Regions from separate parts of the Paenibacillus durus genome, predicted to be linked through region 3. Evidence: predicted binding sites of a transcription regulator. Region 3 holds the regulator's gene; each other region holds the start of a gene.
The links. Region 3 encodes Rex, which represses fermentation and respiration genes when NADH is low (regulators of the CRP and FNR family bind a similar motif). Its sites were predicted from a motif close to TTGTGAAATATTTCACAA; they were not measured.
Positions count from the first base shown of each region.

Region 1 (8,096 bases), 2.1 Mb from region 3:
GTCCATGTCCGCCATCCAATGCAGACGATGCGTAGCCAAAAAGACCAGCTTGTCCTCAAATAGCGGCAGCATCGTTTCCTTCAGCTCGTATTCCGTCTCGATATCCAGATGCGCCGTCGGTTCGTCCAGCAGCATAATCGGGCGGCTGCTCAGCAGAGCCCGCGCCAGCGCGACCCGCTGCTCTTGCCCGCCGCTTAAGGAACGTCCTCCTCCGCCAATCCTTTCATCCAGTCCGCCAGGCAGCGAGGCGGCAAGCGGCGACAGACCGGCGGCCGCGACGGCCCCGGCAACAGCATCAAGCGAAGCCTCCGGGTAATAGAACCGGACATTATCCGCCAGCGTTCCGCTGAATATGTACGGCCGCTGCGGAATATATGATGTCTGGCGCCGCCAGGCGTCGTCGGTCAACGAGCTCACCTTGCAGCCGTTAATCGTTATGCTACCCCAACCGGGATGCAAAAAGCCGGCCAGCACATCGATCAGCGTCGATTTTCCGGCGCCGCTTTCGCCAATGATGCCGATTTTGCCAGTGCCGGCGAACTGCAAATTGATCTCCTCCAGCGAGGAAGGGCCTCCTTCTTCATGCCGTATGCCGATCCCCTGGAGAGACAGCGTACTGCTGCCGTTCCAGGCAAATACGGACTCCGGCAGTGCCGCAGCGCTTTGACCGAAATCTGCCGCTGAGCTCCCGCCGCCGGACGGATTCCCATCCGGTTTACCCACTGAAGCATCCTTCGCGTCTTCCTTCCGGGAGCGGCCTTCCGGCCGCCCCTCATCTCCTGCCACAGCTTCCGAAGAAGATGGCTCCGCACGCTCCAGCGCTACCGCCTTGACCGGTTCACGGTCGATAATGCTCTTCATCGCTTCGCCCGCTTCCTTGCCGTCAAGCGTGGCGTGAAAGTCAGCGCCAACCAGCCGCACCGGCAGGAAATATTCCGGCGCCAGGATTAGGATCGTCAGTCCCGTAACCAGCGTCATGTCGCCGTTCACCAGCCGCAGGCCGAGACTGACCGCCACAGAAGCAACGGACAGCATGGTGAAGAAATCGAGCGCGAACGATGACAGGAACGCCACACGCAGCGTGCGCATCGTTGCCGACCGGTAGCGGTCGCTGACCTCCGCGATGGCCTGGCTATGGTCCTTGCTGCGCCCGAGAAATTTCAGCGTCTCAAGCCCCCGTAGCGAGTCCACAAAGTGATTGGACAGCGTCCGGTACGATTCCAGCTGCCGGTCCATCTGCTTACGGGCCGTCATGCCGATGAGAATCATGAACACAATGATAATCGGCATCGTTAGAGTCAGTATAATGCCGCTCATTTTATCCTGCATATACACATAAACGAGCAGCAGCGCAGGCGTTACCGCCATTCCGACCATACGCGGAATAATCAGCTCCAAGTAAGTACGGAACTTGGTCACTCCCTCCAGAACGAGCGTCACCAGGGTTCCCGTCCCTTGATCCCCGGCCATTCTCGGCCCTAGCCGGAACAGCCTGTCCATCATCTCACGCCGCATGGCGCTGCCCGTCTTCTCGGCGAACCGGTACGAGATGCTGCTCATCAGCAGTCCGCAGGCATGCCGCGCTAGAAATGCAAGAAGGAACAATAGCGCAGTGCCCCATTGTTCCTTCAGCGGCTTCCCCGCGAACAGCGCGGAGATAACTTCTGCCAGCGATGCGGCCAGCAGCAGGATGGACAAGCTTTGCACCAGGGTAAGGAAGCCCACCGCCAGAAAGACCGGCCTCACTCCTTTATACCCAAGCAAATTTCTATCCATTAATATTCAAGAGTCTCCTTATCGCTAAGCCGTTTATGGAAGATAAAATAGCTCCAGATCTGATAGCCCAGCACGAACGGCAGCATGGTCAGCGTCACGATTGTCATCACTTTAAGCGAATAATGACCGGATGCGGCGTTCGTGATGGTTAAGTTGTAAGCTTCCCCGAGCGAGCTGACCATAACCCGGGGGAACAGGCCCACGAACACGGAGATGACCGAGAGGCCCAGCACCGCGCCGGTCATTCCGAATGCCCAGCCATCGCGCTTCTGCTTGCAGAAGTAACCCGACAGCAAGAAAGCGACCAGGCCCAGTACCACGATAGCCCATAATAACGCGCCGCGCACGTCAAAGATATCCGTCTGGAAATAAGTCATGATGACAAAAGCCAGCAGCAGCACGCCTGTCGGCAGCAGCAGAGCCCGAGCCCGTTTGCGCGCCCGTTCCTGCAGCTCGCCGAAGGTGCGGAGCGCCGTAAACAGCAGGCCGTGAATGTTGCACATCAGGACAACCGTAAGACCGGCAAGCACGGTATAGACATTGACAATGTCGCCGAAAAAGGCTGCGTGCATCTGCATGTCGCCGTCAATCGGCAGGCCTTTGATAAAGCTCGCAAATACTATGGCAAGCAGGAAAGGCGGAAGGAAGCTGCCGATCAGGATGGACAGATCCCAGGTGGTTCTCCATCCGGCGGTTTGCGCTTTGCCTCTGTACTCAAAAGCGACCCCGCGCAGAATCAGACCAAACAGAGCGAAGACAAACGGAACATAAAACCCGCTGAACAGCGTCGCGTACCATTCGGGGAAAGCGGCGAACATCGCCCCCGCCCCGGTAATCAGCCATACCTCGTTCGCATCCCAGAACGGACCGATGGAGTTGATCATAACCCGGCGCTGCCTTTCATCCTTCGGCAGCATTTGCGACTGCATTCCCACACCGAAGTCGAAGCCTTCCAGGAAGAAGAATCCGACGAAGAGAACCGCAATCAGCACAAACCAAAGTTCATTAAGTGAGAGCATGGTTTCCCTCCTTCTTGTCATAAGGGTCCGTCGAATGCGAGTCTTCTTCGATAGCGTACGGGCCTTTTTTGATAACTTTGACGAACAGATAGATCAGCACAATAAAGAGAGCCGCATATATACCGTTGAAGGTGATTAGCGAGAACAATACCTGGCCCGGCGTAATGTTAGGCGAAATACTTCTTTCCGTTGTCATCAGACCGAATACCGTCCACGGCTGGCGCCCGAATTCCGTCATAAGCCAACCCGCCGTATTGGCGATCGGCGGCAGCAGAAGTCCCGACAAGCAGATGCGCATAAACTTGGTGTTCGGCTGATCGAACTTTTTACGCCACATCAAATACACAGCCCACAATGTAATGAAAATCATAGCCATGCCCGCCGCGATCATAATCCGGAAGCTCCAGAAGGTCGTCCGCACAGGCGGTATGTAATTGCCCGGACCGTACTTTTGTACATACTCGTCATTCAGCTCATTCATCCCTTTAACCTCGCCGGAGAACTTGCTGTAGGAGAGGAAGCTGAGCGCATACGGAACCTTCAGTTCATGAGTGCTTGTCTTGTTCACAGGATCAATATTAGCAATTACCGTCCAAGGCGCCGGATCGCCGCTCTTGCCCCACAATCCTTCAGAGGCGGCCATCTTCATCGGCTGGGTCTTAACCAGATATTGCGCCTGCCAGTGGCCGGCGAAGGCAACGCCGATCGAACTGATAATGCCGACAATCGCCGCAATTTTGAAAGATTTTTGAAAGAACGAAACATCTTGCTTTCTCAGCAGCTTGATTGCACTGATGCCGATAATCAGGAAAGCTCCGGTTGCAAAAGCGCCCAGTACGGTATGCGGAAACTCAACCAGAACCTGACCGTTGGTGATCAGCGCAAGGAAATCATTCATCTCCGCACGGCCATTGTTGATCGTATATCCGACAGGGTGCTGCATAAATGAGTTCGCCGCCAGAATCCAGAAAGCCGACAGCGTGGTGCCAATCGCCACAAACCAGATAGACAGCAGATGGATCTTCTTGGAAACCTTCTCCCAGCCAAAAATCCAAATTCCAATAAACGTTGATTCAAGGAAAAATGCGAGCAGCGCTTCAACAGCAAGCGGCGCCCCGAATACGTCCCCGACAAAGCGCGAGTAATCCGACCAGTTCATGCCGAACTGGAATTCCTGCAAAATCCCGGTAACCACCCCGATCGCAAAGTTAACGAGAAAGAGCTTGCCCCAAAATTTTGCCATTCGCTTGTATTCTTCGTTGCCGCTGCGGACGTACATGGTCTCCATAATCGCGATGATGAATGATAATCCAATCGTTACCGGCACAAAGAAAAAGTGAAAAATCGTTGTCGACGCAAACTGCATGCGCGACAGCATAACTGTGTCCATATTCTCCCTTCCTTCTCCCATTTAGTTGCTTCTATTTTGTCAAAATTTTAAGAGGTGAATTGTGATGTTAATCACACCTATAATCGTTTTTATCGGTAAAAATCAATAAATTTGTGACATTAATCACAAAATTTTTGACAAAAGCAAAAAAAATAAGACGGTTTTCCCGTCTTAACTGCTTCTCTATTGTCTATATTGAGGCTGCCGCCATTTAAGAAATGGAAATACCCTTCTTCAACGCTTTAGGGTTGCTGTTTGAGTTAAGCAGTTGGGGAAGCATCCTCATACTCTGCTCCATCGGCGCGTTGCATAAAGGACAGGTCGGCGCAACATCAAACGTAAAATTATCTCTCATCCATCCGTTGCAATCATCGTTCGTGCAGGACCATACGGCGGTATTCTCTTCCGGTATTTCTTCCACTGGCTTCTTCCGGTAGTTCATTGCCGTTCCCCTCCATTTCTCTATATGCAAAGTATGGTTGTCATTAAAAAAAGACCGTCCCGATTCTTAGGCGGGACGGTGGTTGGGTATTACAGTTTTACAACGTTTTCGGCTTGTGGTCCACGGTTGCCTTGAACAACGTTGAATTCAACGCGTTGGCCTTCGTCCAACGTTTTGAAGCCGTCGCCGACGATTGCGCTGAAATGTACGAATACGTCGCTTCCGCCTTCAACTTCGATGAAGCCAAAGCCTTTTTCTGCGTTAAACCATTTAACTGTACCTGTTTGCATTGGTGTATGCCTCCAAAAAATAAATTAATATGTTATTTTTATCTTTGAACAAAGAAAAAATTCACACATTGAAAAAGGCTGTATCTCCGACTTGACAACCCTTTTCAATGTGAAAATTCAGGCCTCAAATTAAATTATGATTAATATCATAGTAGCACATCATGGAAGCAAAGGCAAGTTAAGCGCCCGGAAATCATCCAGTTTTTACCGTTAAAGGCTGGCTTTCCAAACCAGGCTAAGCCAGCCTTCCTCAGTAAAGCTTTACTAGTATATACTGTTCCCGCCGGAATTATTCCCCCGGCTTCTCTTTGAGTGTAACGGTAACTTCCTGCTCTACGCCATGACGGTAAAAAGTGATGGTGAGCGGATCGCCGATCTTGGTCTCGTTGTACAAATATTTGCGCAAGCTCAGCGTGGAGTCGATAGTCTGACCGTTAAATTTCGTAATGACATCGTTCAGCTTAAGTCCGGCTTCCTTGGCCGGGCCGACGGCGTCAAGAACCACAACGCCTTCTTTGACACTGCTCGGCAATTTAAGCGCCTTGCGTTGGTCCTCGGCAAGCGGAACATACGGATTATTCAAATCGACGGAGTATACGCCCAGGTACGAACGCGCAATCTTCCCTTTTAGAGACAGCTCTTCAGCGATCTTGATGACATGATTGGCCGGAATGGCAAACCCAAGGCCTTCCACGCCGGTATCGGATATCTTCATCGTATTAATGCCGATTACCCGGCCGTTCAGATCCACGAGCGCTCCGCCGCTGTTGCCTTCGTTAATGGCGGCATCGGTCTGAATAACCTCCTGCTCCCAATCATAGACGCCGTCCTGGTTAAGCGATACCGGGATGCTGCGGTTCGTGTAACTGACAATGCCCGAGGTCAGCGTGTCGCCAAGACCGAGCGGGTTGCCGATCGCAATGACCGTTTCCCCCAGTTGAAGCTTGGAGGAGTCCCCTAGCTGCGCAACGGTGTTAATCCCCCCGGCATCAATGGAGAGGACGGCAATATCGCTGACTTTATCCGCGCCGACAAGCTCCGCTTTGCGGGTCTCGCCGTCCACCGTAACAATCTCAAGCTTGCCCGCTCCGGAGATGACATGGTTATTCGTTATAATGAATGCCTTATTGCCGGTCTTCCTATAAATCACACCTGATCCGAGCGCCGACTCATCCAGGGTATCTTTGGTTTCCTCTTCTTTATGGTTGATTATGCTGACAACCGCCGGACGGACGGTAGCCGCCGCCTTGATAATCCGCTCATAAGGATCGCCGCTGCTTGGCGTAATATTCTGAATGAAGGCAGGCGCCGCACCACTTGGATGGGAAAGCTGGCCTGTGACGAGACTGAACAGCAGAACAGCGACCACTGCGCTGATCAGGGAGCAAATCGCGGACACTTGCATCGTTGACAAGCTCCGTCCTCTGAAGGGTTTCGACCAGCGGCGGGGCATTGGGCGTTTTGAGACTTTTCGTTCTCTCCGTCTGGATACTTTGGTTGAATAGAAATCATCATCAAACAGTCCCATTCTGTTATCCTCTCCCCTTTTAACTCTCGCGTATCTGTATGGGCCAGCCTTCCTGCAGTGCCCTCATTCTCATTTTAGACTGCACTCCGGGGCAAAATGTTTCACCTGTTATTGACCCTGAAGCGCTCATTCTCGTAAAAGCGGAATATTTTGCAGCCTATCAGACTATAATTCTAGAAAAGCGGACTGAAAAGTCGTATGCAAGCGGGCCTCTTATACTCTTCTATTGTACCATAGCGCTGATAGCGGCGCCGTCTTCATGAAAATAAAAAAACAACAAATAGTGGAAGGAGAAACGGCTATGGATTCTTTTACCTCAAGTATGGATTTGGCGCAGTTTATCGGCAAGCTAGGCGATCTGAAAGACGAACACTATCATATGACACTCGCTCTAACCGCAGCCGTCGAGCTGCTGATTGACAAAGGACTGATCACACGCCAGGAGCTTGAGCGGAAAATGTCTGATCTTGACGATCTTATGATTCGCTCACCGTATCCCATGGCGTAGGCCGGTCGTAGTAGGTGTCGCAGAGCCGGAACTCGCTGTCTTTGTAGAAGCAGCCTCTGTCTTCCATCGCTCCGCGAACGGACATTCTCGCAAGCTCGATCATATTATGATCCCGGCTCAAATGGGCCAGATAGGTCCGCTTGGTGCGCCCCGTCAAAATCTCGCTGAGCGCCGCACCCGCCGCATCATTGGACAGGTGGCCCATATCGCCGAGTATCCGCCGTTTCGTGTTCCACGGATACCGCCCCATCCGCAGCATTTCGATATCATGGTTCGCCTCAAGCACCAATACGTCGGCATCCGAGATGGCTGCTCTCACCTTGTCGCTGACATAGCCGAGGTCGGTCGCAACGCTGAGCTTCTCCTTGCCTTCATAGAAGTTGTAGCCGACCGGCTCGGCGGCATCGTGGGATATGGCGAATGATTCCACCCGCATATCTCCAAAATCTTTATATTGCCCCGTCTCCAGAACGTGCCGGTTATGCTCCTCGATGTTCCCGATGCCCTTCTCGATTGCGCCCCATGTATTGCTGTTGGCGTAGATCGGCAGATTGAACTTACGGGAGACCGCGCCGAGACCCTTGATATGATCGGAATGCTCATGCGTCACGAGGATCCCGTCAATCTCCTCTCCCTTTAGCTCCCGCATCGCCAGCAACTCCTCAATCCGCCGCGCGCTCAAACCCGCGTCGATCATCAGTGTCGTCCCGCCGCCCCGTATAATTGTGGCATTGCCGGTTGAGCCGCTGGACAGCACCGTAAATGAAATCCCCATATCTCCTGCTCCTCTTTTTTCGTAATCCGTTATTTCACTAAGGTGTCTTGGGACTGATAATATCGGCGCTGATGCCGTTGACGTAATAAGATTTTCCGTCCTCCAGCAGAAACCGCCACATCGGCGCCGCCACCTGGCTCTCGGAATTAAACAGCTCTCCGTAATAGCCCAGCTCAATTTCTTTTACTGCCGCGCCCTGCGGGAAGAACTTCTCGATCAGACTGCCCAGCGCCTTCGATGCCGGGAGCACCTTTTGCGCTTCACCTTTTCCGCCTTCCCCGATATCAATCTGCGGCCGGCGGTAGGCGACGATTCTCTGATTGTTGTAGACCAGCTCCAGCCTTACGCTGAACAGCGGCCATTTCCCG
Region 1 is NZ_CP009288.1:5,986,812-5,994,907, forward strand. Features, by position in the region: gene cydD (thiol reductant ABC exporter subunit CydD) at 1-1,776, opposite strand, end outside; gene cydB (cytochrome d ubiquinol oxidase subunit II) at 1,776-2,795, opposite strand; gene PDUR_RS26555 (cytochrome ubiquinol oxidase subunit I) at 2,782-4,185, opposite strand; gene PDUR_RS26560 (cold-shock protein) at 4,397-4,627, opposite strand; gene PDUR_RS26565 (cold-shock protein) at 4,717-4,917, opposite strand; gene PDUR_RS26570 (S1C family serine protease) at 5,207-6,445, opposite strand; gene PDUR_RS26575 (hypothetical protein) at 6,747-6,953, shown strand; gene PDUR_RS26580 (MBL fold metallo-hydrolase) at 6,922-7,728, opposite strand; gene yycI (two-component system regulatory protein YycI) at 7,766-8,096, opposite strand, start outside.
Region 1: a site for Rex is predicted at 4,297-4,314, ahead of PDUR_RS26555 (cytochrome ubiquinol oxidase subunit I). Genes of this name have one in related genera too.

Region 2 (8,096 bases), 1.7 Mb from region 3:
AGATTTGGCTGCTCGGTTCAAGCAAGGACAGCGCATTATTGGCCGCCGGGCTTGGAACGGGATTTGCTTTTGCCCGCTTTATTAACGCTCATGATGGCGAGGAGGCGATGGCATCCTACCGCAGCCGTTTTTGCCCATCGCCATTGTCACTGAAGCCCCAGGGAATGTTCGCCGTGTTCGCGGCCTGCGCGGAGACAACGGAAGAGGCGGACCGGCTCGCCTCAAGTATGGACCTCTCGGCGGTTCTGCTGGACAAGACGCATGTGTCTGCGCCGACCCCCTCCGTGGAGCACGCGCTGTCCTATCCGTATACGCCTTACGAAAAGCATATCGTCCAGGAGAACCGCAGATCCCTGCTGGTCGGCTCCCCGGAAGAGATTAGAGATCAGCTGCATGACCTCTGCGCGCGGTCCGGCTGCGAGGAAGTGATGATCGGCACTGTGATGCACCGCTTTTCGGATAAGCTGAAGTCGTATCGGCTGATCGCAGAAGCCTGCGGGCTGACCCCGCGTATGTCTCCGTCCTGACAGCCGTCCTGCCGCCTTTCCACTGTTGAAATTCGCCAAATATAAGGTAAGATGGGAAGGAAACGTAAAAACACGGCTCCGGTCGGTAGTCCGGACGCATGAAAGCGGCGCGGCGAGAGGTATGCATATCGTGCCGCCGCCGCCAATACCTCCATGTCGGTAATTGTGCACCCGCGGCGAAGCCTTCCGGAACATGGGTCTGCCCTTACCGGAAGGCTTTTTTCATCGTATGGAGTTCATTAGAGAACGGGATAAAGCCTGAAAATAAGGCTTGACGCTTCCCAAAGACCTTGTATCCTGTAATAAGAGCTTAATGTACGGCATGCTGATGAAATAGGATGGCTGGCGGACAGGTTTAGGATATTATGTTTCAGGGGGTTAGTATACTGTCATGAAGTTAATTACGGAAGTTGCGGCAGAGACGGGAATTCATGAAGAACATTTGGAATTGTATGGCAAATATAAGGCCAAGCTGGCTCCATCCCTGTGGGATGAGATCAAGGGCCGTCCGGACGGCAAGCTGGTGCTGGTCACCGCAATCAACCCAACCCCTGCGGGGGAAGGCAAGACGCTGACGACGATCGGCCTGGCGCAGGCCATGAACAGAGCAGGAGTCAAGACAGTGGCTGCGCTGCGGGAACCGTCGCTTGGCCCTTGTCTTGGCATGAAAGGCGGAGCTACGGGCAGCGGAAAAGCGCAGATTATTCCGGCTGACGAGATCAATCTGCATTTTACGGGCGATATTCATGCAGTGACGTCGGCCCATAATTTGCTGTCGGCCATGATTGACAATCATATATTCCAGGGCAATGAGCTCGGGCTGGACCCGCAGAAGATCGTATGGAAACGGGTTATGGACATGAATGACCGCAGTCTGCGCAGCATCGTGACAGGGCTTGGCGACGGCAACGGGACGGTCCGGGAGAGCGGATTTCTGATCACCACCGCCTCCGAAATCATGGCCGTGCTGTGTCTGTGCAATAATCTGGCCGATTTGCGGGAGCGCCTTGGCCGGATGCTGATCGGCTATGATCGCGAAGGGAAGCCGGTAACGGCGGGCAGTCTGAAAGCGGTGGACGCCATGACCGCCCTGCTGAAAGAGGCGATTAAACCGAATCTGGTGCAGACGCTGGAGGGAACGCCGGTCATCGTGCACGGCGGACCGTTTGCCAATATCGCACATGGCTGCAGCAGTGTGATCGGCACCCGTTACGCGCTGAAGCTTAGCGAAGTTGTCGTGACGGAAGCAGGCTTCGGCGCCGATCTCGGAGCGGAGAAATTCATGGACATCAAATGCCGGCAGGCAGGCCTTAAGCCTTCCGCTGCCGTACTGGTCGTTACGGTGAAATCGCTGAAGTATAACGGCGGTGTCCCTAAGAGTGAGCTGTATGCCGGGAACCGGGCTGCGCTGATTGCCGGACTTTCCAATATGCAGCGGCATATCAAGAATTTGCGGAAATTCGGCGTCCCGGTGCTGGTGGCTCTCAATCATTTTGAAGGCGACAGCCAAGCGGAGATTCAGGAAGTGCTGGCGGCCTGCCGACGTCTGAATGTGCCTGCCGCGATTTCCAAGGCCTGGGCCGAGGGCGGCGCCGGAGGGCTGGAATTGGCCACCGCACTCAAGAAGCTGTTGTCCGGCTCGGATACTTCCGCTTATGCGCCGCTGTACAAAGACAATCTGGACATCCCGTCCAAGATCGGCAAAATCGTCAAAGAAATTTACCACGGCGCCGATGTCGCCTTCAGTCCGGCGGCCAAACGCAGTCTGGCGCTGATCGAAAGGCTGGGCTTAAGCCATCTGCAGGTATGCATGGCCAAGACCCCTTATTCCTTCTCCGACCAGCCGCGCCTGCTTGGAGCGCCCGAGGGCTTCACTGTTCAGGTTCGCGACATAACGCTCTCGCTGGGAGCGGGATTTGCCGTTGTGATTACCGGCAGCATTGTGACAATGCCGGGACTGCCGGCCAAGCCTGCCGCCGAGGGCCTGCAGATTGACAGGGAAGGAACACTGATCGGCCTTTTATAATATAAAATTTTTAAGTTTTTAGTAAAATTTACAGCCCCCGGGTTCGCCAGCGAATCCGGGGGTTATTTTTTTGAAGATCGCTTAAAGAGTTGTACACACGGATACCGACCGGCTGCTTCGGCTGTCACTGACATAATGAGCGGGCAAGCGGGCAAAACTAATACGGACTTTTTCCGAAATTGAATATTTTAAATTGTGAACAATCTGTTAAAAAACGGAAAAAAGATTGAAATGTGATTATTATCACAATATAATAATGGCATTAAGTGAAATAAGTCACAGTCACTTAATATTCCTTAAAAAAAGAGAATTTTTAAAAATGGAGGAGGAAGAAATCATGAAAGTAGCTGTTATTGGGTGTACCCACGCAGGAACCGCCGCTATTGTCAATACCGCCCAGCTGTACCCGGAAGCCGAAATTACCGTGTATGAGCGAAATGACAACATTTCGTTCTTGTCCTGTGGCATTGCGCTTTATGTCGGAGGCGTTGTGAAGGACCCGCAGGGGTTGTTCTATTCGTCCCCGGAGAAGCTGGCCGAGCTTGGAGTCAAGACCAATATGCGCCATGAGGTTGTCTCCGTTAATACGAAGAACAAAACGCTGCGCGCCCGCGACCTAAGCACAGGCAAGGAATTCGACGACACCTACGACAAGCTGATTGTAACGACAGGGTCTTGGCCCATTATGCCGAAGCTTGAGGGAATTGAACTTGATAACATTGTGCTTTCGAAAAACTTCCAACATTCCAATACGATTATCGAAAAAGCTCAGCACGCCAAGCAGATCGCAGTTGTTGGAGCAGGCTACATCGGCGTCGAACTGGTCGAGGCATTCCAGCTTAACGGTAAAAAGGTTACATTGATCGACGCCGAGACGCGCATTCTCAGCAAATATCTCGACGCCGAATTTACGAATCCGATTGAACAGTCTCTAAAGGATCACGGCATTGAACTGGCGCTGGGCGAAAAGGTCAGCTCCTTCAAAGGCGAGAACGGTAAAGTCACGACAATCGTTACGGATAAAGGCGAATACAAAGCCGATCTGGTCATCCTCTGCATCGGTTTCCGTCCGAACACGGAACTGCTGAAGGGGCAGGTCGATATGCTCGGCAACGGAGCGATTATCGTGAACGAGTATATGCGCACCAGCGCGCCAGATGTGTTTGCAGCAGGAGACAGCTGCGCCATTCACTACAATCCTACCGGTAAAAAAGCCTATATCCCGCTGGCGACCAACGCCGTACGGATGGGTACGCTAGTTGCACGAAATCTGGTGAACAACACGATTCCATATATGGGCACCCAGGGTACTTCGGGCATCAAAATTTATGAGGATAACATAGCCGGAACCGGCTTGACCGAAGCCGCCGCGAAAAACGAGGGAATCGACGCCGAAGCGGTGATGATTACGGACAATTACCGTCCGGAATTCATGCCTTCCTTCGAAGAGGTTCAGCTCAAGGTAGTCTTTGAACGCTGCACGCGCCGTATTCTGGGAGCACAGATCATGTCTAAGGCGGATCTGACCCAGTCGATCAATACGATTTCGGTCTGCATTCAGAACGGCATGACGGTCGACCAGCTTGCCTTCATCGATTTCTTCTTCCAGCCGCATTACAACAAGCCGTGGAACTTCCTGAACACCGTCGGCCTTCAGGCGCTGCCGAAGACTGTAGACAGCAGACAGCCGGTCAGAGTATAAGGGGAAGTTTCCCGAATTTAAACATCTTGATACTTCAAAATATCGCTTGAAAACCGGAGCCTGGCGGCTCCGGTTTTTGCTTATTCGAGGCGGCTAAACGCGTATTTTCATACATAACTTTTCCCAATTACCGGAAGCGGTTTAAAGTTTGACACACCAGTGAAAATTTTCACTTGTTATTTTTCTCAAGTGATAATTATCACGTAAATGTAAGGGGCGAAGCGCTACAATGAGACCCAAAGGAAAAATTTAAAGTAAATGATTAGAAGGAGACAGGAACAATGGCTTATAACAAACCGCAGCAAATAGCCGAAGTTACGGTGGAGAACGGCATAAAGAAGGCTCATAACCCTCTGGCCACCGTGCTTATCCTCGGTTTTTTGGGAGGAGCGTTCATCGCTCTAGGGTATTTGCTTGATATTCGCGTCATTGCCAGCGCGCCGAAGGAATGGGGGTCCATCGCCAGCTTTATCGGGGCGTCAGTGTTCCCGGTCGGACTCATTCTCGTACTTCTCGCAGGGGGCGAACTGCTGACCGGCAATATGATGGCTGTGCCGCTCGCAATGTTTTCCAAGAAGATTTCGTTCGGAGAGACGATTAAGAATCTGATTCTGATTACGCTGAGCAATTTGGCGGGAGCACTGTTTGTGGCTTATTTCTTCGGCCATGTCGTCGGTTTGACCGCCGATGGCGTCTACCTCGATAAGCTGGTTGATCTGGCGGAACACAAACTGGACGCTACATTCCTCCAGGCTTTCATCTCGGGTATCGGTTGTAACTGGCTCGTCGCGCTGGCTGTCTGGCTGTCCTACGGTGCCGACAATTTCAGCGGCAAAATTATCGGTATCTGGTTCCCGACCATGGCTTTCGTTGCCATCGGATTCCAGCACGTTGTCGCTAATATGTTCCTTATTCCAGCAGCCATTTTCGAAGGCCATTTCTCTTGGGGACAGTACATCGGCAATTTCGTGCCGGTCTGGCTGGGCAACCTGACAGGCGGAGCCCTCTTTGTAGCAGGCGCTTATTGGAATGCCTACCTGCGCAAATCCCCTGCAGCGGTTCAATCGCTTGACAATGTAGCGTCCGCAGGTGTGAAGAAACACGCATAATACCCGCCGTTAACGGCAATAATCTTCTATATCTCAATATGAATATCCAACCAACCAAGGTACCGTCTCCAGTGGAGCGGTGCCTTTTTATGTCCGTATGGCAGACAATTACGACAAAACAAAGTTCGCCGTAACAGCTAACGGTCCGGGGGAACGAAACCGAAGCTTACGGCGAAATCAATAGGGAGTATTTCATGTCTTCTATTACCCGGCAATTACCGGAATGAATCAGTTTTCCCGTGCATGATTCACCTTTACGTAAGGGAACGTTCAATTATACAATAACAGCAGTGAAAATAAGGAGGGCTGCGAGTATGAGAAAATTAGAGAACGGCGTATTTCCGGCGGTATGCTCACTGGATTGTCCCGATACATGCGGTCTTCTTGTCCATAAGCTAGATGGGAAGATTGTGAAAGTTGAAGGAGATCCTAAGCACCCGGTGACCCGGGGAGCCATTTGCAACAAGGTCAGGCATATGGCGGAGCGCGTCCACCATCCGGAACGGCTGTCGACTCCGCTTCGGCGCGTGGGACGCAAAGGCGAGGCCCTATTCGAACCGATCAGCTGGGATGAGGCGATTGCCGAGATAGCCGACAAATTCCGCAGTCTGTCAGAAGAATACGGGCCGGAGAGCATTCTGCCTTACAGCTTCTACGGCAATATGGGTGTGCTCAGTGTGGAAGGCATGGACCGCCGGTTCTTCAACGCGCTTGGAGCAAGCCGTCTGGAGCAGACCATTTGCAATGCCGCCGGAAGCGCGGGCTGGAAATATACGATGGGCTTCAGCGGCGGGACAAGCCCGGAGGATATCGTGAACGCTGATCTGATCATCGTCTGGGGCGGAAATATCGTCAGCACGAACATGCATCAGGTTGTGCTGGCCGAGCAGGCCCGGAAGAAGGGCACCAAGATCATCGTCATCGACGTTCACAAGAACCGTACGGCGCAGTGGGCCGACTGGTTCCTGCCGCTCTACCCCGGGACGGATGCGGCGCTGGCGCTCGGCATCATGCATATTTTGTTCCGCGACGGGATGACGGACGCGAATTTCCTTAAGACTTATACGGTGGGGCATGAAGAACTGCGGAAGCAGGCGGAAGAGTATACGCCGGAGGCCGTGGCGGCCATTACGGGCATCCCCGCAGAAGACATTGAACAGTTGGGCAAGCTGTACGGAGAGGCTGGGGTGTCTTATATCCACATCGGCAACGGGCTTCAGCATCATGACAACGGCGGCATGGCGGTGCGCAGCATCGCCTGTCTGCCGGCGCTGACCGGACAATGGCTGAAGACGGGGGGAGGCGCGACCAAGGGGAACGGCGGGTATGCCGGGATGAATTCCCGGGCGCTGGAGCGTCCCGATCTGCGCCCGAATCCGCGGGCGCGCAGCATAAATATGAACCGGATCGGCGAAGCGCTGGAAATGACGGAGCAGCCGATTAAGGCGCTGTTCGTCTACTGCAGCAATCCGCTCGTCGTCGCGCCGGACGCGGAGCGGGTGCGGCGCGGATTCGCGCGCGAGGACCTTTTTACGGTCGTGCATGATCTTTTTCTGACTGATACGGCCAAATACGCCGACATTGTGCTTCCCGCGACGTCGACTTTTGAAAATACCGATTTGTACAGCTCTTATTGGCATCACTATATCCAGCTCCAGGAACCGGTGCTGTCCGCTCCGGGAGAGTGCAAGAGCAATGTTGAGCTGTTCTCGCTGCTTGGCAAGGCCATGGGCTTTGACGAGGAAGCCTTCGGGCAAAGTGAAGAAGACATGATCCGCGAGGCGCTGGACTATCCGCGCAATCCGTATCTGAACGGAGTGACGCTGGAGCGGCTGAAAGCCGAGCGCCATGTCAAACTGGATATGACGCCTAAAGAACGGTATCTGGATAATCTGCCCACGCCTTCCGGCAAGATTGAACTGTATTCGCGGGCAATGGAGAATGCGGGACTGCCGCCGCTGCCAACTTATACTCCGCTTGCCGAAGGCTTTGACGGCATCCGGCGGCCGGGCAAGGAAGAAAAGTATCCGCTTATGTTCATATCGCCGCCGAACCATAATTACCTCAACTCCACGTTCTCCAATGTCGGGAAGCATCAGACTTTAGAGAAAAGGCCGACTCTGCAAATTCATCCCGCAGATGCGGCGGAGCGGGGAATTGCCGACGGGGATGAGGTCAAAGTGTACAATGATCGCGGATTGATACAGATTTGGGCGGCGGTAACCGACCGGATGCTGCCCGGCACCGTCATCAGCCAAGGGCTGTGGTGGGAAGGAAAGGACCGCGCGCAGCGGAGCAATGTGCTTACCCCGGACCGGCTGAGCGATATGGGGAAGGGAGCGACCTTTTTCTCCGCAACGGTCCAGGTTGAACTGCGTTAAAGCGTCAATGCATAGGCTTGCCCCAAACGTCGGTTAGGCGTAATACTAGGATAGCAATAACTGACATGCAGATCACAGGGGATATATAGGCAGATGAGGTTTTTGGACAACCATCGGCATCCGGTTCGCCGGGCGGCGGGCCGAGCTGTTCAATATCGTCTATGTCGGAACAATATTGGAGTGGCAGTCGTTCAAATGCAAGGGGGATACGAAAATGCTTCACATAGACAGAGAGACGCTGTTCATCCGGTTCTCGGAATTTCGCGACGTTCGCGAGCTGATTATGCTGGATCATCTGATATGGACCGAGGATACGGCTCCTGCAGCCTTGACGTGGCGGTCGAACGAGGA
Region 2 is NZ_CP009288.1:5,581,081-5,589,176, reverse strand. Features, by position in the region: gene PDUR_RS24660 (LLM class flavin-dependent oxidoreductase) at 1-527, shown strand, start outside; gene PDUR_RS24655 (formate--tetrahydrofolate ligase) at 919-2,553, shown strand; gene PDUR_RS24650 (FAD-dependent oxidoreductase) at 2,891-4,255, shown strand; gene PDUR_RS24645 (formate/nitrite transporter family protein) at 4,537-5,364, shown strand; gene PDUR_RS24640 (molybdopterin-containing oxidoreductase family protein) at 5,679-7,745, shown strand; gene PDUR_RS24635 (GNAT family N-acetyltransferase) at 7,960-8,096, shown strand, end outside.
Region 2: a site for Rex is predicted at 4,413-4,430, ahead of PDUR_RS24645 (formate/nitrite transporter family protein). Genes of this name have one in related genera too.

Region 3 (8,096 bases):
CCAAAGATCTGCAGGCCACCAGGTTAGCCCGATTAAACGAGCAGGATAAAAGAAGAGTCCGTGAGCTCGAGGCCGGTCTGGAAAAAAACGAATCCGATAAGAATGAAATTCTTCGTCAATATGGAAAGATAATGGAAAAAACAGACCTGTTTGATCCCATACCCTCTGATGATGACATGGTGGAATTCGATTTGAATGCCTATCATCACATCTGGAAAGAAGCCGATGCGCTTAGGTCATCCGGCGAGCTGCTAAAGCTAGGCTATCATGTGGTCTGTCCTGTTGTCGCGATTCACGGAATACATGATCCTCATCCCTATTCAGGCGTCATACGGCCTCTGTCTGCCGTCCTGCAAGACTTCCGTTATCACTTACTTGAGCATTGCGGACATACGCCTTGGAAAGAACGAATGGCAAAAGATCATTTTTATCATTTACTTCATGCAGAGCTGCCCGAAAATAATCTTTAAAAAATAAAGAACCAGCCATCCTCTTTAGGTTGTGGCTGGTTCTTCTTATTACGTCTAATTAACGATTGGGCAGGCTGTAGCCGTCGCCGATCTGCTCACCGTCCGAGAAGCGGTAGAACCGGTAATAGTAGCGGTCCCCCTCTTTATAAAAAAGCTGCCAGGCGTACTCGCCGTTATAGGCGCCGGGAAGCAAACGCTCGATCTTGGCACCCGGAATGGAGGAAGCGATAATCTGCCGCATTTTATCCTCGGATACTCCCTGAGACAGCTCCTGCGCATGCACGGCGTTCTCTCCTTTGGCCGGCTTGCCGTCAACAGTAAAACGCACCCACACCATCATATCGGAGCCGGTCTTGCTTTTGCCAGTAATCACCCAATAAATAGAGTTCTCATCCCATACCGATTTCTCCGCTTTATCAATCTCGGTTAGGCCCGCCCCGCTAATTGCCGCAGCTTCGGCTGCGCTGCGCTCGCTCCATTGATCCTTCAGCACGTAGGCAAAAAATTGATATAATCCGAACAGAAGGAGCAGGGCCAGAAACACCCCGTAGTAGATCCATTTTCTCCTTTTTCTCAACGTGCAGCTCTCCTTCTTAGGAAGAAACATTACCGCCGTCCCAAAATGACGAGGCTCTTGTTTCCTTTGTTCCAGTAGTCGTACAGGCTGTCAGCGAAAGCTCCTTAAATTTACCGATTCAGCAGTCCCTCGAATGCTTCCTGCGCCTTGCGCCGGATTGCCTCTTCGTCCAAGGTCAGGCATTCCCCGTGCTTAATGATCTGCTTGCCGTCGACCCATACATGCTCTACGTCCTTGGCGCTCGCCGAGTATACGGTATGGGATATCAGATCCGTATGCGGAAGCAGATGTGGCTGGTCAATATCAATGGCGATGAAATCAGCTTTCATTCCCGGCGCGAGCCTTCCCACTTGATTAAGGAATAAAGACTTTGCGCCATACTCCGTAGCTATACGCAGGGCCTCGCCTGCCGGAACCGCCGTCGGATCGCCGGACACTCCTTTATGAATCAGCGCGGCTAGACGCATCTCCTCGAACATGTCCAGGTTGTTGTTGCTTGCCGCGCCATCCGTTCCGAGCGATACCGTAACACCGGCCTTCAGCAGCTCGGGAACGCGCGCCACGCCGCTTGCCAGCTTCAGATTGCTGCCCGGATTATGCGAGACGCCAACTTGATTGCGGGCAAGAATTTCGATTTCCTCATCGTTCAGATGGACAGCGTGCGCCACTAGCGACGGCCGGGTGAACATCCCGAGCTTCTCCAGATGGGCAACGGGCCGAAGGCCGTAATCCGCTTCATTTTGCTCCACTTCCCGCCGCGTTTCGGACATATGCGTATGAATAGGCAGGTCGAGGTCATGCGCCGCCTGGACAAATTTCTCGATATAATCCGGAGGACAAGTATACGGCGAATGGGGTGATATCATAGCGGTGATCCGTCCATCCGCCGCGTTATGCCATTTTTTTGCAAAAGCAACCGCTTCCGCAAGCTTCTGATTCTGCACCTCTGCCGGGCACAGCCCGATTACACCACGCATCAGGACGGCGCGTATTCCAGATGCTTCCGCCACCTCAGCCACCCGGTCCATATGATCATACATATCAAGAAACGTCGTTGTCCCGCCCTTGAGCATTTCCAGCACCGAGAGTGCGGTTCCCCAGTAGACGTCGTCTCCGGTGAATTTCCCTTCCATTGGCCACATTTTTTCCTGAAGCCATACCTGAAGGGCAAGATCGTCTCCATAACCGCGCAGCAGCGACATCGCCGCATGCCCATGCGTATTGACAAGCCCCGGAAGGAACAGCAGGCGGTTGCCTTCAAAGACAGGTACGTCTTCTTCAAGAACGGGCGCTTCTTCCCCTATGTACGTAATCAAATCGTTATCAATTACCATATATCCTTCAAAAACAGGCTTATCCGCGCCAGGCACGGCAAATTTGCCGTTTCGGATCATCCATTTAGTACCCATGCTCTTCTTCGTCCTTTCCTTCATGCAGATAGTAAGCCAGACTTTGCAGGTCGGTCGTAAAATCCGCCGCATGCACACGAATCTCAGGCGGCGTCTTCAGGATTACCGGAGCGAAATTCAGGATCGCTTCAATGCCGGCTCCGATAAGAATATCCGCTACTTTTTGCGCCTCCTGCTCGGGCACGGTAATAATGCCTATGCGAATGCCCTGCTCGCGTACGGTACTTGCAAGTTCATCCATAGGCTGAACGGTCAAAGTATTGATCTTGGTCCCGATCTTCGGCGGGTAGGAATCAAAGACGGCCGTAATTTTCATTGTATCTTTCAGATAAATATTGTAATTGGACAGCGCCTGACCCAGATTCCCCGCTCCTACCAGAACAACATTAATCTGTTGGTCGAGCTTCAGGATGTGGCGGATTTTTTCGATCAGGTAGGGTACGTCATAACCAATGCCCTTCCTGCCGAAGTCGCCAAAATAGGCCAAATCCTTGCGGATTTGCGCAGGATTTAAATCCAGTCGTTGTCCGAGTTCTTGAGAAGAAACAGTGGCGATTTCGCGATTTTGCAGGTCGTTCAAAAAACGCAGATATACTGGCAATCTGCGGACGACGGCCTCAGATATTTTGTCCGATTTCATGAGTTCTCCTCCTAAATTTTAAATAGGACCCTCCCAAACCCTCCCTAAAAGGGAGGGCCCCAAGGGCTACCGCCCTCTGGACACCCGCTCACGGCAAATTGGCGCCCGGCAAAAGTTGGGCGGGACCTTGAATCAGGCGGATGAAGGATCGCTTTTCGTCCCTGACGGGACACGCTTGACAATTGGCGGAATCTACATACAGTATGACCCATGTAAAGATTAAGATCGGCAGATCGGCCTATGTTGTACAATGGCCAATCGAAGTGCTGAAAAGCAAAAGACTGGATTGGCCTATGTTATACAATGGCCGATCGAAGTGCTGAAAAGCAAAAGACTGGATTGGCCTATGTTATACAATGGCCAATCGAGTATTTTTATTAGGATGCGCCGTCTTGCTGTAGCCATTCGGCGATGCGGGGGACCATTTGTTCCGTCGACATATGCTCCATTTTAGGTCCTGGCAGCGAGTACAGGAAATACTTACCGTAATAAGATTCGATTACTCTGGTATCATAAACAATAACAATGCCGCGATCCTGCGCGGTCCGTACAAGGCGGCCGAAGCCCTGCTTAAAACGGATTACGGCTTGAGGCACGGACAGCTTCATGAACGGATTCTTCTTCTGCGCCTGCAATAGCTCGGCCTTCGCCTCTGCGAGCGGATGGTTAGGCGGCTGAAAAGGCAGTCTGACGATTGCCAGACAGGTTAGCGCGTCACCAGGGATATCGACGCCTTCCCAGAAGCTGCTCGTTCCAAGCAGGACGGAAGCTGAATTCTCCTGGAACCGGCGGAGCAGCTTGCTTCGGCTTCCTCCTTCAACGCCTTGCCCGAGTACAGTGATATCTTCGGACGCAAGCGCCTCCTTGAGAGGCTCGTATACCTGCCGAAGCATCTTATATGACGTGAACAGCACAAGCATCCGCCCGCGCGTGGTCACTGCGGCTTCAGCCAGGGAATGAACGAGCATATCGACAAATCGGGCGTCGCCGACGGTTCCCTTCACGCTTGGGAAATCCCGCGGAATGACCAGCAGCGCCTGATCCCGGTACTTAAAGGGTGAAGGAAGCTGTATGGTCGATAGCCTTCCTTCCTCCTGCGCCTCGTTCAATCCGAGGTTGTCGATCATATACTGGAACGATTTATCTACGGACAAGGTTGCCGAGGTCAGGACAGCGCTTTTTTTCTTATCAAAGAAAAGCTCCTTGAGCTGCGCGCTGACATCAACGGGCACGGCGTACAGCTGCAGGGATTTGCTGCGATAGTTTCCATTTGCCTCCAGCCAATATACAACATTTTCGTCTTTCATGCCCATAAAAAAACGCACTTGCTCGCGGATATCGGCCAAATCCTTGAATAGTCCTCCGATATCAGTTACAAGGCTATCCGCTGACGATTGACCTTCCTGGTCACGCATCTCGGCAAGCATTTTTTCCCCTTTGCGGATAATATCGCTTAAAGACAAATTTAGTGTACTCTCCAGTGAAGCAAGCTCTTCCCAGCCTTTTGGTCTCTTGGCAGGCAGAAGGCGGTGAACCAACTGCCCCGCTTCTCCCGCCGAGTCGGCCCGTTCCGGTATCAATGCATACAGCTTATCGCTGAGCAGATCCCATGCCTCTTTTACGGTAAGGAGGTCGGGATACAGCCGGTTGATAATCCCGCTCCACTCGGCGGCCTGTTCACTGCCCGAGCTTTGCAGGATCTGCCGGAGTGCGGGCAGTTGACCGGTGCGGCTGTCTTTGTACAAGCGGTTCAGTGTATGGGAGACGGTAAAATGCTTCATATGCATGCCCAGGTGCTTGCCGGCCACTTCCTCCAGTTGATGCGCTTCGTCAATTACAAGGTACTCATAGGAAGGAAGCAGCTGATGGCCCGCTTTCATATCGGCGAATAGCTTCGAGTGGTTCGTAATGACCACGTCGGCGTTACCCGCCTCCTGCTTGGCGCGATGGTAATAGCATTTACGGAACCACGGGCATGACCGTCCCAGGCAGGAGTCCGTATCGCTCGCCACCGTTTCCCAGAAATCGCCGCCCCGGCCGCTTAAATTCAGCTCTTCGTCGTCGCCCGATTCGGTCTGGGTGAGCCACACAATCATTTGCGCCGATGTTAGAGTATCCTCTCTCGGTGAGGCGTAATCCTTTTTATTTATTTTATGTTCAAACTTGCGCAGACACAAATAGTGTCCCCTTCCCTTGAAGACGGCAGCCTTGAACGGAAAAGGAACGGCTTCGGTCAAGAGTGGAACATCGCGCTCGCGAAGCTGATCCTGAAGATTGATCGTATGAGTGCTGACCATTACCTTTTGCCCCGTGCAAACGCTCTGGTAAATAGCCGGGAGCAAATAGCCGAGCGATTTGCCGGTCCCTGTGCCCGCCTCGATCAGCAGATGCTTCTCTTCTTCCAGCGCCTTGATCACTTCGCCGAACATAATTTCCTGAGCCTGCCGGCTTTCGTACTGGGGCAGGATGCTCCGCAGCCGTTCGGTAATCTCGTTCAAGTAAGCCTCAAACGGCATATGCTCCAACGGATTATAGCCGTCCTCGCGCGGTGGAGCCAGCTCCGTCCAATCACCCACAGCTAATGCAAGCTGGCGGTAAAACTTAAGATCACCTTCAGGCTGGAAGGTTTCCAGCTCACGCTCACTCAGCAAGCCCTCAAAAAACCAGCTCAGATCGCTGTCTTCACCGGCAAACAGCTCGGTCAACCGCTGTACCGTAAGCAAAGGCAGGCTGTACAGCTCATCCAGACATTTCAGCAATACATGCGCTGTCGCCAGCGCGTCGCTGTCCGCCTGATGCGGACGTTCATGCTGAAGCCCGAAATGGGAGCTGACGTTTCCAAGCTGGTAGGAGGTGAGCGATGGAAAGCAGATTTTTAAAAAATCGATCGTATCGAGAATACGCCCCTGAAACGGCAAATAACCGCACCGGTCCAGAGCGCTCTGAAGAAAATGAAAATCGAAAGCGACATTATGCCCAACAAGCACGACATCATCAAGAAGAGGCACCAGTTCCATCATCATCTCTTCCAGTTCGGGGGCATCCTGCACATCGCTGTCCGTAATGCCGGTTAAGCCGGTAATAAAAGGGGGTATCGGTCCTTTGGGCTTGACGTAGGAGCCGTACACACGCGAAATGGACCGGTCTTCTTCTATGATGGCAAGTCCGACCTGGATAATTTCACCTACGGACTGGGTTCCCGTCGTTTCAAAATCAAGCACCGCAAATTTCATGATGTTTTCTAAACCCTTTCATTCGAGACTCTTAATCAGCATAACAGAAGTTGCGAAAAAAGGCGATGCACTCCGCCGGAAAGCAGCAGCTTGCATCGCACCAAATGAAAAGCCTGATTATTATAATAGCGAAACCAGCTGAGAACCGAACTGAAGCTCGCCTCTGCCGCGCCTGCAGACCTCCAGATTGGCGTCCGGTTCAGGCAGCGCCGGATCGTATTTCAATGCCAGCCCGAACAGTTCTTTCGCTTCATCGAACTGGCGGCCCGACGCCGCAATGCAGCCCACGGCATTATACAGATGCGCCTTCAGCTTGCGGCTCTGAACAAGGGGCAGCATATGTTCCAAGTGAACCCGCGCCGTGAGGGCTTCTCCTTGATGAAGATGGGACATGGCCAGATACAGACGCGCCGCCAGATTGTCGGGATAATGGGAAATGACAATGCTGAACTGCTCGATGCATTTTGGAAACATCAGCAGCTTGTAATACCCTTGACCGCGCGCAAAATTCTCCAACTCAATTCCGGAGTCTTCCCCGCTAAGCGGCGTCTCCGGTTCCGGCTCCTCAGTAAGCTCCGCTTTCTGGCGAAACAGACTGAGCGCTTCCGCAAAAGCCAGCCATTCATCCAGCGCTTCATCGCTAAGCTTGCGGAGCATGCGGTATTTGCCTAAAAGCTCATGCCGCTTTACTCCCTGAGCCTTCGGCAGCTGTCTGGCGATATCGGAGAGCATTTCGTTCATTTCGGCAAACATCTGTTGAAACATAGGAGCCATCCCTCCTTGCGAAAATGAGATCAGTGCAGCTTGCCTGACTTCATTGTTCGCCCGGAGCGGGCCTTTCATGCGTGGCAGTCATTGCATGGTCACAGGGCCCGATAGCCAAATCAGACAATCGTCGCGTGAAGCTCCTTATTGTCAAGCTTAACGGGACGGTTGTTCTCGTCCACAAACACAACCGTAGGCTTATGCACTTCAAGCTCTTCCCGGGAAAGTATCGCATATGAAATAATAATGACCGTATCGCCGGGCTGCACAAGCCGCGCCGCCGCGCCGTTCAGACAAATGACGCCGCTGCCTCGCGGACCCGGTATGACGTAAGTTTCCAGACGCGAACCGTTGTTGTTGTCCACAATCTGCACTTTCTCGTTCTCAAGCAGGTCTGCGGCTTCCATCAGATCCTCGTCAATCGTAATGCTGCCGACATAATTCAGGTTGGCTTCGGTGACCGTCGCCCGGTGGATTTTCGATTTCATCATATGTCTATACAAGCGCTGCGACCTCCTTCGGCGTAAAGATGATATTGTCGATCAGGCGCGTACGGCCAAACCGAACGGCCAGCGCCATTATAATCTCCCCTTCGGCTCTCGTAAGCGGGAAGTTCCCTTCAAGCGGTTCAAGCTCCGGAAATGTCAAGATTTCCGCGTAATCAATGTCGGCAAGCGGCGAGCCGGAAATAACGGATGTCAGCAGCTCCCGGACTTCATCGGTCGTAGCGGCCTGTCCTTCCTCTACCGCCTTGCGGGCCTCCTGAAGCGAGCGGGACAGCACCAGCGCCTGACGGCGTTCTTCGGCCGATAAATAGACGTTGCGGGAGCTGAGCGCGAGCCCGTCGCTTTCACGTACGATGGGGCAAGGGATGATCTCCACATTCATGTTCAGATCATCCACCATTTGCCGAAGCACGGCTACCTGCTGCGCGTCCTTCAGTCCGAAAAAGGCATATTCGGGCTGAACCAGATTAAACAGCTTGGCGACCACGGTCGTCAC
Region 3 is NZ_CP009288.1:3,895,721-3,903,816, forward strand. Features, by position in the region: gene PDUR_RS16610 (alpha/beta fold hydrolase) at 1-470, shown strand, start outside; gene PDUR_RS16615 (cell wall elongation regulator TseB-like domain-containing protein) at 529-1,047, opposite strand; gene PDUR_RS16620 (amidohydrolase) at 1,158-2,456, opposite strand; gene PDUR_RS16625 (redox-sensing transcriptional repressor Rex) at 2,446-3,096, opposite strand; gene dinG (ATP-dependent DNA helicase DinG) at 3,474-6,329, opposite strand; gene PDUR_RS16635 (tetratricopeptide repeat protein) at 6,450-7,094, opposite strand; gene panD (aspartate 1-decarboxylase) at 7,214-7,597, opposite strand; gene panC (pantoate--beta-alanine ligase) at 7,590-8,096, opposite strand, start outside.

Region 4 (8,096 bases), 580 kb from region 3:
GGACAGATTCACGGCAAGACTATTGTTGGTCAGCGCATCGATAATGCGGTGGCCGAACTCGATCGTTCCCTGGTAGCCGAAGGCGCTGTATTCATCGCTGACCATGATGGCGGGAATACCCATCTTTGTAGCCCAGACGGACATTCCGGGATGTCTTCCGATGAAAATATCCGGCTTGACCTTGGACAGCAGATTGATAACCTCATGATTCTGCTGATCGCTTACGCTGACCGGGATATCCTTGTCTTTCTTTGTAAGCTCGGTTGTGCAGGATGGGCATCCGCCATGATCATGCTTGGCATCGTAATGCCAGGAGAATCCCCATACCACTTCCATGCCGAGATCCTCGAGAAACCGGATATAGTTATGCGCGAAGCTCGGCCCCATGCCGACGACCACTTTTTTGCCTTTCAGCTTAAACTTGAGCTCTTCCAATTCAGGCGCAGCAAGAATCTTTTGTTCGGCAAGGTACTCTTCCACTTCTTTCTCCTTGCCTACGGTCTCTCCAAGCTTTGTGAGCCAGTCATCAAAGCCCGAAATCCCGTGCGGCTGCAGCGCGGTTACATAAGGGACGCCAAAATTCTGCTCCAGGCCATTCCCCATATAACCGCCGAGCGTGCCGCAAATGCTGATTGTAGCCCCGGCTTCCGACCATCTGGAGATTTCCTCTATGTTGCTGTAGGGTATTCCGAACTGGGGAACCAGCCCCAGACGCCCGAAGATCTCGGTAATAAGAGCCCGTCCACTGCCTACAAAATTGATGACATTAACCAATTCGGGACGCTTCTTCTCAGCAGGCTTGACAATTCGTGTCAATAGGGCATGGAATGCCGCATCGAACCCGGAGGCCCAGATCTGTGACCGGAATCCTTCGCAAAATACGGGAACCACGGGGATGCCAATCTCCGCTTCCGCTTTTTTTATCGTGCTTTCGATATCGTCTCCGATAATCCCGGAAGCGCAGGATGTGGTGACAAAGATCGCTTTCGGTTTAAATCTTTCATAGGCTTTCAGGATGCCTTCTTTCAGAATCTGGTCTCCACCGAATACGACAGCCTTTTCCGACATATTGGTATTGATGATTCGAACATTTCTCTGGTCCCAGTCTCTGATTCTCTGCCCCCATTGAAACCCCGCGTTTGCGCCCGCGACGTCACCCGCACAGCCAATGGGTCCATGATTGACGATAGCGGCATCCGTTATCGAAGACAAATACCCCTGCGCGCAGCCCGAGTTGCAATTTGTCGCCTGGCTGAATCCTCTGGATGCGTTCTTCAGGCAGCCTGATTGGGATTGTTCCGCCAAATCCTTGATCGTTCCTTGATACCCTACGATGGATTTCAGTCTTTTTTCCCTGATGATTACCTGAGAGCGATCTAAATTAATTGACACTATTAAAACCTCCTTCTAGCTTTATGTGGGTTTAACTCACTCCTTAGGCGCACACCATTATTTGGCTGTTGCCAGGTAATATAACAAGCAAAATCGGATAAGGAATTCGGTTTGGCGAAAATCATGGAGAGTAGTCCGGATCATATGAGGGTTGTCTTACCGCTGCATTATCCCGGGGAATTGTGATGGTATGGGGGATTTTCTAGCGATCAAAAAGGCAGCAGGTTTTATTCCGAGTAATCTCATATGCTTAATGTTTTTACTAGTATAGCATTATTTGGGTACATGTCAAGGATAAACATTCCTTCCAAACTCTCTGAAATAAGAAAAAACCTGCAAACAAAATTCCCGTTACGGGCATTGTCTACAGGCTAGGTATAGAGTTTTTAACTTTTCGATTCTATTAGTTGTACTGCTATGAGATTACTGGACTTCGGTTTTCCCTGTTACTTTACCATCGATTTGGGCGGATGCTTTCACATCTTCGCTTGCAAAGTAAAGGTTGCCATCTATAGTTGATGTTTCATGAAGATTAAATCCTTTGGCTTCAACATAAACGTCGCCTTTAATCGTTCCGCCTTGAACTCTTAAATTTTCGCTTTTTACTGTAACTTTCGGTGCAGTAAGCGTGTAATTAGCGGTGATATTGCGATTCGCATCTTGCGCGTAAAGGGCGATTTTCCGGTAAATATTACCGTCTGCGGCGCCTTTATCATGGAATTCTCCGGCTACAACCACTTCATTATCAATCGTTAAATCATTAAGAATGGCAATGATCCAAGTTCCTTTTTCGCTTACTGCATTGTTGAAAGCATCCGCTACGTTCACGATAGATGCCGTAGTTTTGGCGTCCGTTTGCTCTGCTGTCGCTGGGCTGGCTGCCGGACTAGCCGATGGAGCCGCTGCTTCTTCCTTGTTTCCCCCACAACCGGACAATAACGCGGCTGCGATTCCTGCTACTAAAAAACCTTTAACTAGTTTCACCATAATTCCCCCCAATTGTATTTATAAAAATATTATATATTAAACAATTAAAAAGACATGTGACACATTTCACTAAAAAACGACATTTTATTTTCCAAGAAGATCCATCAGTATCGATAATAAAATCGACAGCGTGGCGCTCTTCGTAAGAAAGTGATCTCCTTCCTCAATAAGCGCTCCGGGGATTTCATCGCCAGCGCAAGCGCCATGACGTTATCAATATCGCTGCCATAATCGTATCGATAATTAAACGGTTCATAAAATTTCGGTACAAAAATGCACCCTCTAGAATTTTCATTAGGTTTACCTGATCACTTATTTTTCAGGACATTTTTATGGGGTATGGTCATAGAGCTTTTGATGTTTTGCCGGATGGTTTTCTTTACTGGGGGTATCTTTGTCAAAGTCATCAGAATGGCATTAACCATTCTCATGCCATACTTTTTTTGTGGAAAATCGTAAAATCTATGCTTTTTATAATATCTATGGTCGCCTTGAAATACAAATCTGAGGGGTCCCCATATATCGTCCCTGAATATTTTCATGCCTCCGATCCCGAGAAAGGTGTGCGGTCTAATGTAATGTCTTACAGAGAACTGAACAAGATTTTGTGCGAAGTCTTCCATCATTTCATTTATTTCGTTCTCGTACTCATCAGTAAGAATCCCCACAAGGTTGGCTCCATCCATCTCTGTGGTGGTCTGCAGAATTTCTCTTAAATTATGATTCTGACTCAAATGCCCTGAAATCAGATATCCTATCTGTTTGCCTGTATACAGGGGCTGGTGGGTTCGAAAAAAGCTTCGATCAATAAACATTTTCCATCTGGCCGATAAATATCTGTCTTTAATAGCCCCTGCAAAGACAATAATGTCAAACCCTCTTATTTTTTCATATATCATTTGGATGTCATCACTTTTTCCGTACATACATTGATTATCGAACCCACACTTTATGCATCCTGTACAGCCACCCTTAATATCTATTGCAGATATGTTAATAAGCTCTGCCTGGGTAAGCTTTCTGAAGCGCTCCACCATTCTACCGATATTTTTAGTCTGATCCACTGAATCGGTCACAATAACAATCTTTTGTCCTTTGTTTTCTACTGTAGCCTTTATTTCCGTAGGTATATATTCTCCTATGTTGTATTCGATTGGCATGTATGTTCTCAACGTCTTTATTTTTTTATTTATACTTTCAAAAAAGTTTTCTGCAAAAAAGATTAAGCTGCTTCGTTCCGTTTCTTTGGTCAAATCATTCATATGAGCAGAGAAGAAATCAATATACCTCATCCCCAAATCATCACATATCGAATGAATATAACTTAGCGCTGTATGATCAAAAAAATGTATGGATGTAGCAACAGAGGCAGTATATTTATCCCTGAATACATCCTGCGCCCCTCTCTCCCAGATTAATTCAATAAAGCGCTTGTAATTTGAATGCACCAAGCAAACATATAGCGGGAATGCCCAAATCACACCATCAGAGCTTTTCACACTCTCCATAACATTTCCAAAAAAGGCTAAATCATTCTCAAGCTTTTTAATAGAATGTGCTACATTCAAGTAAGTAAATACATGTTGCGGAAATTTCTTCTCAATATATTTTATATAATGTAGGGTCACACTATCATCGCCCTTGGGACTTCCATTCAAAACCACAATCTTCATATTTCACACCCCTTTTTTTATATTCTCCAAATCGCCCAATAAATTATGGCTCCAATCTATTACGTATTTATAATAGTTAATTCCAAAAATTAACGTAGAAAACTGATAAACATCACTCGTTTCCTTTATTTGGTTTTCAAGTATTTTTAGACTATTGTGGACTTCTTCAACTTCTTCAATAAAGGCTTTCAAGTTTGATATTGCCTTTTCTTTTGGCAAGAATCCGAAAAAGAAAACTTTTATGAGATGATCTGGTTTTGTCCTTGTAAAATCTACGGGCTGTTCCAGCCAATTCGTAAAATCAGACTTCCCATACTCGGTTATGGAATACAACTTTTTATACTTCCCTCCATCAACAACCTCGCGCGAACATATGGCACCCTTAACCTCCATTCTTTTTAGCGCAGTATAAATAGTTCCAAAGCTTGCATCAAAAAAATTTGATGTACTCTTTAACATACGCTGCTTCAGGTCATAACCACTCATTTCACCGTACATTAAAAAACCTAACATAATGTTCTCCAACATAATGACCCTCCATATATGTTGTTTAGATATATGTCTTATAGGTATATATTATTCCGATATATTAATCTCTGTCAATATCTTACTTTTTGAGGAAAACCGCAAATAAGATATACTTTATTAACCAGTCGTTAATCTCGGGAATAAACGCAGCGCATTTTCACAATAAATGAGCCGGCGCTGTTCTTCCGTTAGCATTTCTGTGATGTCCAAGGCATCTGCTAAAGCCATGCAGGCGAAATCAGGTGTATATGGGTAGTCACTGCCATACACTAAATGGTCTATTCCAACGATTGGCATCACGTTAGCCAGTTGCCTTGGCAGGCAAGCTCCGGCCAGGTCATAGTACAGTCCTTGCAAAGCAGCATAGATATCCACTACGTCTGTTCCAATTTGTTCACCAAATGATGAAGGCGTCATTTGAAGAGCAGGTGCGATCCTATCTGCAAGTACCGGCAGAAACGCTCCTGCATGGGGGATGATGAATTTAATATCGGAGAAACGATTCAGGGTTCCTGTTAATATCATGTTGATGACTGTGCGAGTTGTATCGAAGAAAAATTCCATCATGGGAATAGGCAAGCCTTCCACAACATGCTCAGGGACACGACCGGGTTTATTGGGATGAAGAGTGACAACGGATTTATGCCTGTTTAACTCTTCAAATATTGCATCCAGGCATGGATTTCCCAGATACACTCCCAGTGTATTGGTAGGCAACGTGAAACCATCCACATGCAAAACATCCATTGCGTATTGAATTTCTGCAATACTGTGCTCAATATCAGGCAATGGCAAAGAGGCAAACAAGCCAAACTTCCCCGGATATTTCCTCACAAGTTCCGCACCGTCTTCGTTGGCTATTCGGGCCAAGGCTTTAGCGGCATTCTTGTCTCCAAAATTAATATGGGGCGATGATAAGGAAAGCATGGAAGTAGTAATGCCCAAATGATCCATGGCCTCCAAATGCATTTCCGGACTCCATGCGGGTGTTGGAAATCCGTCGGGATTGTTCTCACCGCAATTCAGCAATGCCTTCTTGTACGCCTGAGGCAAGTAATGCACATGAAGATCAATCTTCATAAAAAGCTTCTCTTAATTTTGTACATACCAAAGCCAGAGCATCTCGTGCTTCTTCCAATGTGTGCTGCATGTTAAAAAAACCGTGTATGACTCCATTGTACCTCTTCAGATATACGTTAACCCCGGCCGCAGCCAAACGCTGCGCATACAATTCGCCTTCATCTCTTAACGGATCGTATTCTGAGGTAATGATGCACGCGGCTGGAAGCTCTGCGAAATTTTCTGCCAGCAACGGCGAAGCCAATGGATTGTTCGCCTCGCTTAACTCGTTCAAATACTGGCGAACAAACCATTCGATGCCTTTGGTTGTAATCCTGTAACCTTCAGCGTTTTCCACCCGGGATTTGGGTTTGGTTTCGCCCAGCAAATCTAACATTGCGTTAATGATAACTTGATAAATAATCTTGAGTTCCCCTTTATCCCTGGAAAGCTGACTAATTACAGCGGAAAGAGTTCCACCTACGCTGTCGCCTCCAATGGAGATTTTATCGGCCAATATATTCAGCTTTTCAGCATGATCAGATACCCATTTTACAGTCTCATAGCATTCTTCTACAGGCAGGGGAAACTTGTATTCCGGTGACAATCCGTATTCTATGGATATTACCGTACAGTTTGCATTGTTTACGATCCTGCGGCAGACAGAGTCATACACTTCAATATTTCCAAACACAAACCCGCCGCCATGAATCCAAATAAAAGCAGGATGAGGACCATTTCCTTTGGGATGATAGACTCTAATCAGGGTATCCCTTACGGATGTTTTTACGATGAGATCGTTTACGGAGCCGACTTCCACAATGCTCTCTTTACAATCATCCCAGCTTCTTGCATACCATTCTCTCTGTTGATCAAGCGGCAGAGCATATATTTTCTCAAAGTCGGTTTCAAGTAATTTATTCAGTTTGGGATTTAGTGGCATTCTCATTACCTTCTTTCGTATATTCGGATAATTCAATAAGATTTGCGCTTGCAGACTTTTCTGCCATCGCCTGAAGCCCTTTAAAAACCACATCTTTAGTTTCTTCATCCATCCCCTCGGTGGTGTGGTCCTTCCACTTCTCCAAAAGCATGTAGAAATGAGCTTTATGATCTCTTGCTTTGTTGGTTAAGAATAGTTTTTTGGCTCTTCTGTCATCCTTCATCATCTCACGCGTTATAAATCCCTTTTGTTCGAGTGATTTTATCGACCTGGCGGTTGCCGCTTTATCAATAAACAACAGGGATGACAGCTCTTCCTGGTTGATTCCTTCGTTGTCATATAGATTCATCAGAAAGATGCATTCAGAGAAACTGATATCCATGCTGCTAAAAGCAGTCGTAATATACGCCTGAGTTTGCCTGTTAAATATTCCAACATATTTCGCTAAAGTTAAAAGGTCCATTTATATCCCTCCATAGTTGACTTGATCAACTATATAATAATCCTCAATGTTGATCGTGTCAACTAAATTACAAGCTGCGTCAGGCGGAAATACCAAGTGCACGATCAATAATAAAATAAAAAAGCACTAACAACAGTGTCAGTGCTTCATATATGAAACTTAAACCGATCAAGGATGATATAAGCGACATCAAGCAAAGCGTCAGAAATTTAAGTGAAAAGCTAGATTTATTAGCCTCCGAGCAACCAAGTGATACGTTAGCCATGCTGAGCTGGAAATCAATGGTTTGAAGACACAGTAAAAAGCCAAAAAGACTCGCTTCTGCGGGTCTTTATTGGCTTTTATCAATCATATTTCTCCGTATCCACTTCTTAGTCTAACAGCACGGGGCCATCCGCGCTCCGGCTTCACCAGCACTTCATTATGTTTTTCTCTGAACAAAACCCTCTCCTCCGCCATACACTTCAACCATCATTAATGCGCCCATCCGAAACCCGTGGACAAAAGAGGCGGCGGAATAGATCGAGGTTCGGATGGATGCATTCGTCAGGACGCAAATTCCCGTAAAACAAGCCTTCCAATATATTACTCACGGTCTCCCTCCATACTTGGATACTTAATGAAAGATTTACGTGCAAAAACAGGACTGTTACTCTCTCCGTTTAGTGATACATCATCAGACCAGCAGGCATTAAAATATAGCGATAATATCGCTAGAAGCTTCGTATCTCACGTTATGCCAGGATATACCGGAACTTCTCTTTCCCTTCCAAGTAGGGTAAGACGAGGGATTACTCCCTTGGACTCCACGTCAAACCGTGCAAGCGGATTTCCCTCACACGGCTTTCCTTCGTCAGTTCCCCATCGTCAGGAGTAAGTTCTCATCATCCGTTGCCGGATTGCTTATTTCGTTCCATCCACCCTGACCCTAATCACGTCGATGAGTCTTGCAGGTCATCTCCCTTTGTTTGTTTTCCTGGGTAGTCATTGCTTACGATTGATGGTGTATCGAAAGCTCATATGATTATCTTTGCTCAAGAGTATTCAGCGA
Region 4 is NZ_CP009288.1:3,319,998-3,328,093, forward strand. Features, by position in the region: gene PDUR_RS14035 (nitrogenase component 1) at 1-1,392, opposite strand, end outside; gene PDUR_RS14040 (polymer-forming cytoskeletal protein) at 1,816-2,379, opposite strand; gene PDUR_RS14045 (flavodoxin family protein) at 2,688-4,052, opposite strand; gene PDUR_RS14050 (PadR family transcriptional regulator) at 4,056-4,580, opposite strand; gene PDUR_RS14055 (amidohydrolase family protein) at 4,698-5,660, opposite strand; gene PDUR_RS14060 (alpha/beta hydrolase) at 5,650-6,582, opposite strand; gene PDUR_RS14065 (MarR family winged helix-turn-helix transcriptional regulator) at 6,557-7,045, opposite strand.
Region 4: a site for Rex is predicted at 2,434-2,451, ahead of PDUR_RS14040 (polymer-forming cytoskeletal protein). Genes of this name have one in related genera too.